DNA from 2 places in the Georgenia sp. M64 genome. Region 2 is predicted to be linked to the other one. Evidence: riboswitches for the same ligand, from Rfam matches in the RefSeq annotation. Region 2 holds a riboswitch; the other holds the start of a gene.
What was found. A riboswitch is a leader RNA that binds a small molecule or an ion and turns the genes downstream of it on or off. The one in region 2 is predicted to bind S-adenosylmethionine.

Region 1 (4,846 bases), 1.5 Mb from region 2:
TGGGTGGCCCAGCACCACTTCGACCGCGACGAGGGCGGCCTGCCCTCCCCGCTGGTGCTGCTCAGCCACGTCGCGGCCCTGACGAACCGCATCCGGCTCGGCACGGGCATCATCACCCTCCCGCTGGAGGACCCCGTGCGCGTGGCCGAGGACGCGGCCGTCCTGGACGTCCTGTCCGGTGGGCGGCTCGAGCTGGGTCTGGGCAACGGCGGCACGCCGAAGTCCTTCCCCGCCTTCGGGCGCGCCCACGCCGACCGGCGCGAGATCTTCGCCCGGCACCTCGCCGCGCTCCTCGAGGCCCTCGAGGGACGGGCGCTGGCCGACGAGCGCAACCACCTCTACCCGCCGGCGCCGGACCTGGGCCGGCGGATCTGGCAGGCGACCTTCTCCGTCGACGGCGGTGCGCGGGCGGGCGAGCGCGGGGACGGACTCATGCTCTCGCGCACCCAGCCGCGCCCGGCCCACGCGCCGGACGCCACCCTCAGCGAGCTGCAGGACCCCGTGATCGACGCCTACCTCGCGGCCCTGCCCGACGGCGTGGCGCCGAGGATCCTGGCCTCCCGCACGCTCGTGGTCGCCGAGGACCCGGCCCGCCTCCGGCCCCACGCCGAGGCAGGCCTGCGACGCGCCGCCCAAGGCCTGCGGCGCCAGGGCCACCACCTGCCCGAGGACGACGTCGACGCGCTCCTGCGGCGCACCGACAGCCACCTCGGCACGCCCGAGCAGGTCCTCGCGGAGCTGGCCGAGGACACGGCCCTGGCCCGCGCCACGGACGTCTCGTTCCAGGTCCACTCCATCGACCCGCCCCACGAGGACGTCCTGCGCTCCATCGAGCTCATCGCCACCGAGGTGGCCCCTGCGCTGCGGACCGGGCTGCGCGCCGGGCTCCCCGCCCCCGTGGCATGACCTCCCCGACCAGAAGAGGACCCGACATGAGCACCGCACCCACCACCGCCTCCGCACCCACCACCGTCCCCACCGACCCCGACGTCCCCCCGGCGGTCCCCGACGTCGTCGACCACCTCCTCGGCACCCGGCCGGGCAGCCGGCTCGACGAGATCCGCGGCGCGCGGCCCGCCGCCCGCGCGAACGCCCAGCGCAGCCACGAGGCCCTCCTCGAGCCGGTCGACCCCACCCACGTCTCGCTCCTCGAGCGCTCGGTGGTGGCCGCGTTCGTCTCGGCACTGCACGGCTCGGGTCCCGTCGCCGCCCGCTACGCCGCCCACCTCGGGGCGGCCGACCCGCACCTCGCCCGCGTCGTCGCACGCGAGGTGGCGAGCGGCGCGACCACGGGACCGTACGGCGCCTACCGTGAGCCGGCGCTGGCCGGGGAGAGCAGGCCGGGCCCGGTGTACCGGGTCCAGGACGGCGAGGCGCTCGGGGCCCGGCTCACCGCGGCGCTCGAGCACGCGCACCTGCTCGTCCTGCGGCCCCGCGAGGCGAGCCCGGCGGCGCTCGAGCGCCTGGCCGCGGCGGGCTGGAGCACCGACGGCATCGTCACGCTCGCCCAGCTGGTGTCGTTCCTCGCCTTCCAGGTCCGCGTCGTCCACGGCCTCGGTGCGCTGGCCGCCGAGGTACCGGATGGTGGCACCGCCGAGGCACCCGACGGCGTCGCCGGCGAGGCGCCGGACGGTCTCGCCGGCGACCGTCCGGAGCCCGGGCCGGCTGAGCGGGCGCCCGCCCAGGTCCTCACCTACCCGGACCTCCGTCGTCCCGAGGCGTTCACCCGCGACCAGCTCGGGTGGGTCCCGTGGCTCGAGCCCCTGCCCCGCGAGGAGCTCACCGAGCGGCACCTCGACGGGCTCGTCGACCGGCGCCGTGCGGACAACGACTACTTCCGGCTGCTCGTGCGCGACCCCGAGGTCCTCGCGGCGCGCACCCGCACCGACAACGACATCTTCTACAACACCCGCGGCGGTCTGCCGAGGGCCGAGCGCGAGCTCGCGGCCACCGCGGCCAGCCGCCTCAACGGCTGCGTCTTCTGCGCCTCGGTCCACGCCCGCTTCGCTGCGCACCACTCGCGGCGTCCCGAGGACGTCCAGCGACTGCTCGACGAGGGCGTCTTCGCCGACCTCGGACCGCGGTGGGACGCGGTGGTCGCCGCGGCGGTCGCGCTGAGCAGCACCCCGCCCACGTTCGGCGCGCAGGAGGTCGGCGCGCTGCGGGCCGCCGGGCTCGACGACCTCGAGATCGCCGATCTCGTCCACGGTGCGGCTTTCTTCGGGTGGGCCAACCGGCTCATGCTGTCCCTCGGCGAGCCAGCGGAACCGGGGGTGTGAGGCAGCCCACGTCCCGGTGCGGTCCACGCACCGGGACCGATGGTTGACACCTGAAGCAACGCCCACCTACTGTCATGTCGAGGTCAAGAGCGTCAGCGTCAAGCCCCGGCTCGCTGGCCGGCAACCCCCCACGTGCGGGGGGTGCCCCGGGTGATGACCTGGTCCCGCGAGTGCGCGGGACAACCGCCGAGCACGAAGGAAACTCAGGACGAATGAACACGCACCAGGGCCCCGGGCAGAACGTCTTCTCGCCGCGCCGCTCGATGTGCATGTGCATGTGTCGTCCCGGTATGTCCATCTGACGACATACCCCGCGACGCCCCGGCACCTGCCGACGCGTCACCCCTGATCTCGAGCCCCCCGCCGCGGGCGATTGGCACGCCACGCGCGGGACCGGCCGGTCAGCCTTCCTTCCGCCGCGCCCGCCGCCGGCGCGCCGACACCTGGATGTGTGCTCCCATGACCGCTCTGCTGCTCCCGCGTTCCGAGAACCGCCCCGCCCAGGTCGCCCTCGACCTCACCGCGCTCGGCGTCACCGCCGACGACGACCTCGGGGCGGACCTGCCCGTCGCCAAGGCCGACCTGGCCCGGCTCGCCTCCTACACCCGCGCCGCCCACGAGGCCGGCGTCGACTTCGTCGCACTCGGCGAGGGCTTCCGCCTGCGCACGGACCGGGTCCTGCGTCCCGAGTCGTGGCTCGACCCCGTGGTCGCGGCCCGCCGCATCGGCCCGCACGCCGGACCGGGCGGGCTCGTCGCCGCCGTCCCGGCCGGGGCCGACCTGCGCCCCGTCGCCGCCGAGCTCGCCCAGGTGGGCCTGGTCGGCACCGCCTGGGCCGGCGTCCAGACCCGGGCCGGCGCCCCCGCGGCCCGCCTCGCCGGTGAGGAGCGGCCCGCCCGCGGCACCGGCACGCGCGTCGTCGTCGAGGTGCGCGACGAGCGCGACGTCGAGACGGCCGGGTCCTTCGCGGACGTCGTGCGCATCCGCGAGCAGGACGCCGCGTGGGCACGGGAGCTCCGCTTCGCGGTGCGCGCCGCCGCCCGGGCCGCCGGGCGCGGGGACATCCCGGTCCTGGTCGACCTCCACGCCGTGGTCTCCACCCAGCGCAGCGCCGCGGTCGAGCGGGCGGCCCTGGTGGCCGACATCGCCGGCGGCGCCCCGTGGACCGGGGCGCTGGCCGGGGTGGGCACGGTCAGCGACGTCGCCGACACGATCGAGGCGTGGGTGACGGGCGGGTCCGCGGACGGCGTCGTCGTCGTCCCGGGCTCGGTCCCGGCCGACGTCGCGGCCCTCGTCCACGGGCTGCTGCCCGAGCTGCGGGGCCGCGGCCTCCTGGCCCCCGCGACGACGGCGGTGCGACCGGTCCGCGTCCCCTCCGCGCCGGCTGCCCGCGTCGCGGCAGCCCGGCGTCCCGCCGCCGCCCGGGTGGCTGTCCCGTCCTGACGCTCGCACTCTTGACAGGCCCGGTCCCGACCGGCCGGTCCGGACCAACGCCGTCCGCTGCCGCCGTCCTGGACGTGCGCCGTCGCGATGGGCCGGGTCGGTCCGCGGTGTCACGACACCGCGGGCCGGCTCAGGGCTCCTCGCGCCGGAAGATGATGATGAGGACGCGCAGGACGAGGATTACGGCGACGACGAACAGGGCGGTCGCCAGCACCGTGTAGAGGTTCACCGTGCTGGTGACCATCGGCCCGCCGGTGACGCTGAAGAGCACCACGGACATCATCCCCGCGGTCGCGCCGAGCACGGTCAGCAGGGTGCGGTGGACGAGGTGGGTGACGATCTGCCGGTCCCGCGGGTCGGCGAAGAGCCGCACGTTGGCCGTGAGACGGCCGTGCTCGACGGCGTCGGCGATGCGGTCCACCCGCCGGGGGAAGCGGCGCAGCACCGGCAGCAGGCCGCTGACCTCCTGCTCGAGGGTCTCCTTGAGCCGCGCGGCGCCGGTGATCCCCGCCATCCGCTCACGACCCATCCCCTTCGCCTCGGTGACGAGGTCGTAGGAGGGGTCGATCGCCCGCAGGGTGCCCTCGAGGGTGGCCATCGCGCGGAAGACGGCGGCGACCTCGGGCGGCACCCCGAGGTGGAAGGAGTTGATGAGCGCGAAGAGGGAGGTGAACGCGGCGGCCCCCTCGGCGGAGCCGCCCGCGCTGTAGCGCAGGATGAGCACCCCCAGGGCCTGCTCGAGGTTGCGCTCGTCGATGTCCTCGGGCCGCTCGACGAGCTCGAGGAGGGCGTCGGTGGCCGCCATCGAGTCACCGGTGCCCACGGCGGCGAGGAAGTGGCCCATCGCCTGGCGGGTCTTGGCCCCGAGCCGGCCCACAGAGCCGAGGTCGAGCATGGACAGCGTGCCGTCGTCGGCCACGAGGACGTTGCCCGGGTGGAGGTCGACGTGAAAGATCCCGCTCTCGAGGAGCTGGTCCATGACCGTCTCCAGCAGGGTCTTGGCCAGGGCTGTCCGCCGCTGCGGGCCCAGCGCGGCGAGCACCTCGTGCGCCGCGCCGACGGGCAGACCGGGGAGGCGGTCCATCACCAGCACCCGCGGCCCGCTCAGCCCCCGCACGGGGGTG
Region 2 (4,846 bases):
GCGCAACCTCGCCGTGACGTACGCCCGCGAGGCGGGGGTTCCGGCGGCACTGCTCCAGGCCAGCACGAGCCTGCCGCCGGCGGCCCTGGAGCTCGCGGTCGCCCGCGGCGAGCTCCTCACCACCGGCGGGGTCCGCGCCCTCAGCTGAGGCCGAGCGCGACCAGCGACACGGTCGCCACCAGCGCCCACGACACCAGCGCGAGGACCAGCGGGCGCCCACCGGTGCGACGCAGCTCCCCGAGGCGGACCGCGCAGCCCAGACCGAACAGCGCCGCGGTGAGCAGCAGGTCCTGCGCGACCCCGGCGGCCTCGAGCACGCCCGTGGGCACGGCGCCGGTGCTGCGCAGGGCGATCATGCCCAGGAACCCTGCGACGAAGAGCGGGACCACCGGCGGCCCTGACCGGTCGCCGCGGCCGCGGCGCGCCCGGATCGTCAGGGCGACCCCGGCCACCATGGGCGCGAGCATGAGCACGCGTGTGAGCTTGACGACCACCGCCGCCGCGAGCGCCGTCGTTCCTGCCGTCCCCGCGGTGGCCACGACCTGACCGACGTCGTGGACGCTGGCGCCCACCCACCGGCCGAACGCCTCCGGGCCGAGGCCGAGCGGACCCTGGAGCAGCGGCAGCACGGCGATGGCCAGGGTGCCGCACAGCGTGACGAGAGCGGTGGGAACGACCATCGCGCGTCGGGTCGCCCCCGTGACGGCGCCCATCGCGGCGATGGCGGAGGCCCCGCAGATGGAGAAGCCGGTGGCGACGAGCAGGCTCTCCTGCCTCGGCAGGCCGAGCAACCGCCCGGCCAGGAGGGTTCCGGCGAAGGTGATCAGGACGATGCCGACCACGACGACGAGGGTGCGCCAACCCAGGTCGGCCACCTCTCCCAGGCTCAGGCGCAGGCCCAGCAGCACGATGCCGAGGCGCATGAGGCGCTTGCCGGCGAAGGTCAGGCCGGGGCCGAGCGGACCGGCCACGAGACGGGCGCTCCGCGGGAGGTTGGCCGCGAGGATCCCCAGCACCACGGCGACCGTCAGCGCCGGGAGCTGCGGCACCACCCGGTGGACCGCCACCGCCACGAGCACCGCCCCGACGGCGGCGAGCAGGCCGGGCACCGCCCGGCCTGCGCTCACGCGCCGCCCCGTCCGCGCCGCCGCCGGTGCGGTCATCGGGGCGCGAGCCCCGCGTGGTCGAGCGCGTCGTCGGCGGCCTCCCGGGCGTCGAGCGAGCGCGCCGTGCCGGGCAGCGAGGGGGCCGTGACCGAGGGCACGGTGAGCTGGAAGACGCCGGCCGCGAGGAGCACCACGGTGGTGAACAGTGCCAGACCCGTCAGGCCGAGCGGGTGCAGACTCACCCAGGCCAGCGTGGTGACCGCGAGGAGGGCGGCTGCGGCAATGAGCGTGGCCGCACCCCGACGTCGGCGCGCGGCCTCGGCCGGGAGCGCCCAGCCACCCTGGGCGAGGGTCACGGCGAGGAGCACGACGAGGTTGAGGCCCATCCCGACCCACACCGGGTGGATGCCCAGGTGGAAGGCGGCCGGGTCCCAGCCGCCGAGGTGGTACCAGGTCAGGCCGGCCGTGAACCCGGCAACCAGCGCCGCCAGCGCCGCCCGGCGGGTGGCGACCGGCCAGAAGAGCACCGCGGCGACCGGCGCGAGGGTGGCCCCGTTGCGCAGGGTCCAGGCCAGCACGTTCCACCAGGCCGACTGCTCGGTGCGGAGCAGTGCGAAGACCACCATGAGCGCGGTGAGCAGGACGAGGGACCAGCGCGTGTAGCGCACGAGGTCGGCCTCGCTCGCCCGCGGGTTGAGCGCGGCGCCGACGTCGCGGCCCAGCGACGTCGCCCCGGAGAACTGGCAGGGGCCGCCCCAGCCGATGGCGCAGGCCCAGAGGCCGAGGAAGAACACGGCCGCGAGCGGCGCAGGCAGGGTCTCGGTGACGAACCGGGTGACGCCGAGCAGACCGAGACTCTCGCCGGGGACCGCGACGGCGGCCGCCACCCCGATCGCGACGCCCAGGACGATGAACGGCAAGGCCATCACGGCCGCCCAGCCCAGGCCCTTGCGGCCCTCCTCCGGCGTCCGGCAGGACAGCGCCATCTGGAAGGCGGCCTGCGCGAGCAGCACGTTGACCACGAAAGTGCCGAACCACGCCACGATGAGGGTGACGCCCGCCGCCGCGGGATCCACCAGCTGTGGGTGGGTCGTGGGCAGACCGGCGAGGGTGCCCGGACCGGGTCCGGCCAGGACGGCGGCCGCACCGACGGCGAGCATGGCGACGAAGACCGCGACGTTGGCCGTCTGGGTCAGTGCGACGGATCGCATGCCGCCGCCCCACAGGAAGGCGAGCAGCAGCAGGGCGGTGGCGATGACCGAGCCGTGGATGCTCAGACCCGTCACCGCGTGCAGAGCGGTGGCGAAGGCGATCGCGGTCGCAACCGACCACATCGGGAAGGTGAAGGCGGTGATCGCCCCGCCGACGGCGCGGGCCGCGCGGCCGAACCGGTCGCCGATGAGACCGGTGATGGTCACCACGAGCCGCTTGCGCAGCGGCACCACGAGCAGGGCGGCGATGAGCGTGATCTGGACGATCTCGGCCACGCCGTACCAGACGGCGGAGACGCCGGTGCGGTACGACAGCTCGAGGATGGCGATGAACGAGGAGCCGGAGAACAGACCCGTGATGCAGAACGCCACGGTGATCGGCCGGAAGTTCCGTCCGCCCACGAAGTAGTTGGCCGCGCCGCCCGCCCGCGCGCGGACGGCCCGACCGGCGAGGACGAGGAAGGCGGTGTAGGCCAGGGCGAGCCCGACCGTCCAGAGGCCGACGGTGGTCATCGCGCCGCCTCCGTGGTGACGTCCCACTTGTCGTCGACCGGCACGCCCGCCGCGGCGACGAGTCCGTACGCCGGGCACCGCCGAAGCACCTCCTGGCGCAGGACCTCGGCCTCGGACGCGGTGGCGTCGGTGCGTAGGGCCACCGCGAGCGCGACGTGAGAGAAGTACGGCGGCACGTCCGCGGTACCGGCGAAGCCGCGGACGTCCTGGGTGGCGTCGGCCTCCACGTGGAGGGCGTGCACGGTGTGGCCACGCTCCCTGGCCACCGCCTCGACGACGACGGTCAGGCACGAGGCGAGGGCCGCGGCCACGTACTCCATCGGGGTCGGACCGCTGTCGTCGCCTCCGAAGGAGCGCGGCTCGGCGGCCACGAAGTCGAACCCACGCACGCTCAGGCGGGTGGTGTAGCTCCCCGCCCACTCGCCGCGGGCCCGGACGTGCTTGATGCGGGGCCGGTCGTCGGTCGGGCGCCCGGCGCGTTCGTCGAGATGCCGGTCGGTGGTCACGGGCATGGTGCTTCTCCTCCATCGGTCCCGGCGTGAGCACCCGCCCCCGCGAGGCGGGGAGGTTGCTGCGGCTTCGTCGAGCCAGGTCTCTCGGCCGCTCTGGATGGGTGGAGGGAACGTACGAAACCGGCGAGGGAGGGCCCGACCGGCGCCCGCATCGTGAGCGGCGGCGCGTCAGGTGCCCGCATGGCGAGACGAGCACCGGCCGACGTCCGCGGCGGGGAACGTCTGTGGGACAGGACGCTCCGACCGGCCGGGGTCGAGGACGGGGTGTTCGGCTGATGTCGTCGACGTTGTTCCGCCCGACTCGGCCCGGCAGCTGCCGACCCGGGCGCCGCTTGACGGCCGGGCACCGCTTGTCACGCCAGGGCGCCCGGTCCGGTCAGCACCTCCGCGTCGAGGTCGAGGGTTCCGGGGTGAGGTCGAGGTTCGGCGCTGCTGGCTCACCCCGCCCGGTACTGAGTCACGGGCCGACATGGCCGGCGGGAGCCACGAGCACGGCGGCCCGCCCAGCTCGACGATGCCTCGGCAGGCGAAGCCTCGTGACCGAAGGACCACAGCACGCGGCGGAGCCCCCGACCCCTCGCCGTGTGGCGGGGGCCGGGGGCTCCGGCGGTCGTGCGGTCGTGCGGTCGTGCGGGTGGAGCGGGTGGTGGTTGTCAGACGGTCACCGGGGTGCGGTCCTGCGCCACCACCGGCGCGGCCGGGACGCTCCGCAGCGTGGTCAGCGCCCACCCGACCAGGATCCACAGCACACCCAGACCCATCACCAGGGCCGCGACACCGTAGGAGACCACCGAGGTGAACAGCGACGCCCGCAGGAACGAGGCGTTCATCACCGAGGTCCGCTGCTGCTGCAGCGCCTGGTGCTCCTCCGAGCCCTCCTCGACCTCACGCATCGCCGCACCCAGCTCCGCGTACGTCCGACCCTCGGTCCCGGCCAGCGCGTGCTCGTTGATGATCTGCGCCTGCGCGTACGCCGAGAACGGACCATCGACCTTGTCACCCGGCAGCATCGAGGAGTCCTCCGGCACGGTGATGTTCTCCGCGGCGAGCTGGCTGCTCACAATGCCCCAGGTGACCCCACCAGCGACGATGAACAGGATCCCCGCGATGATCGAGACGATCCCAGCGATCTTGGTAGCGGACTTGCTCATGATTCGATTTCCCGTCTTCGTGCGGGCCACCGATCCGGCGTCCCGCTCCATGTGCTCCGGGCCGGTGTGGGGGGCTCGGGCTTCTTGTCGGGATAAACGTAGAAGCGACAAACCGGGCAGAGTCAGGACCGAGGTCCCGGCGGTGCCGGGACCTACAGCCGCCCGTACCGCACCCATAGGTCCCGGTTCTGCTCCGACGAATCCTTGACACCTGGATGCCGCTCCAGAATTATGGCCACTTATGGGGGCATGAAAGCGCTTACACCGCGAGGCTCTCCACGTGCGACCCAACCGCCTGACAACGGAGTCACCTCATGCACCGACAGCACACGAAGAGCCGGCTTGCCGCCGGC

Region 1: another riboswitch for S-adenosylmethionine. It lies ahead of AAEM63_RS12155 (hypothetical protein); the one in region 2 lies ahead of AAEM63_RS00180 (OsmC family protein).

What each region holds. Positions count from the first base shown of each region.
Region 1 is NZ_CP145809.1:2,698,343-2,703,188, reverse strand. It holds gene AAEM63_RS12165 (putative FMN-dependent luciferase-like monooxygenase) at 1-906, shown strand, start outside; gene AAEM63_RS12160 (alkylhydroperoxidase domain protein) at 933-2,279, shown strand; SAM riboswitch class IV at 2,361-2,471, shown strand; gene AAEM63_RS12155 (hypothetical protein) at 2,739-3,722, shown strand; gene AAEM63_RS12150 (AarF/UbiB family protein) at 3,853-4,846, opposite strand, start outside.
Region 2 is NZ_CP145809.1:34,794-39,639, reverse strand. It holds gene AAEM63_RS00195 (hypothetical protein) at 1-148, shown strand, start outside; gene AAEM63_RS00190 (putative sulfate exporter family transporter) at 141-1,163, opposite strand; gene AAEM63_RS00185 (sodium:solute symporter family protein) at 1,160-2,830, opposite strand; gene AAEM63_RS00180 (OsmC family protein) at 2,827-3,342, opposite strand; SAM riboswitch class I at 3,352-3,446, opposite strand; gene AAEM63_RS00175 (aromatic ring-opening dioxygenase LigA) at 3,996-4,493, opposite strand; gene AAEM63_RS00170 (pectate lyase) at 4,808-4,846, shown strand, end outside.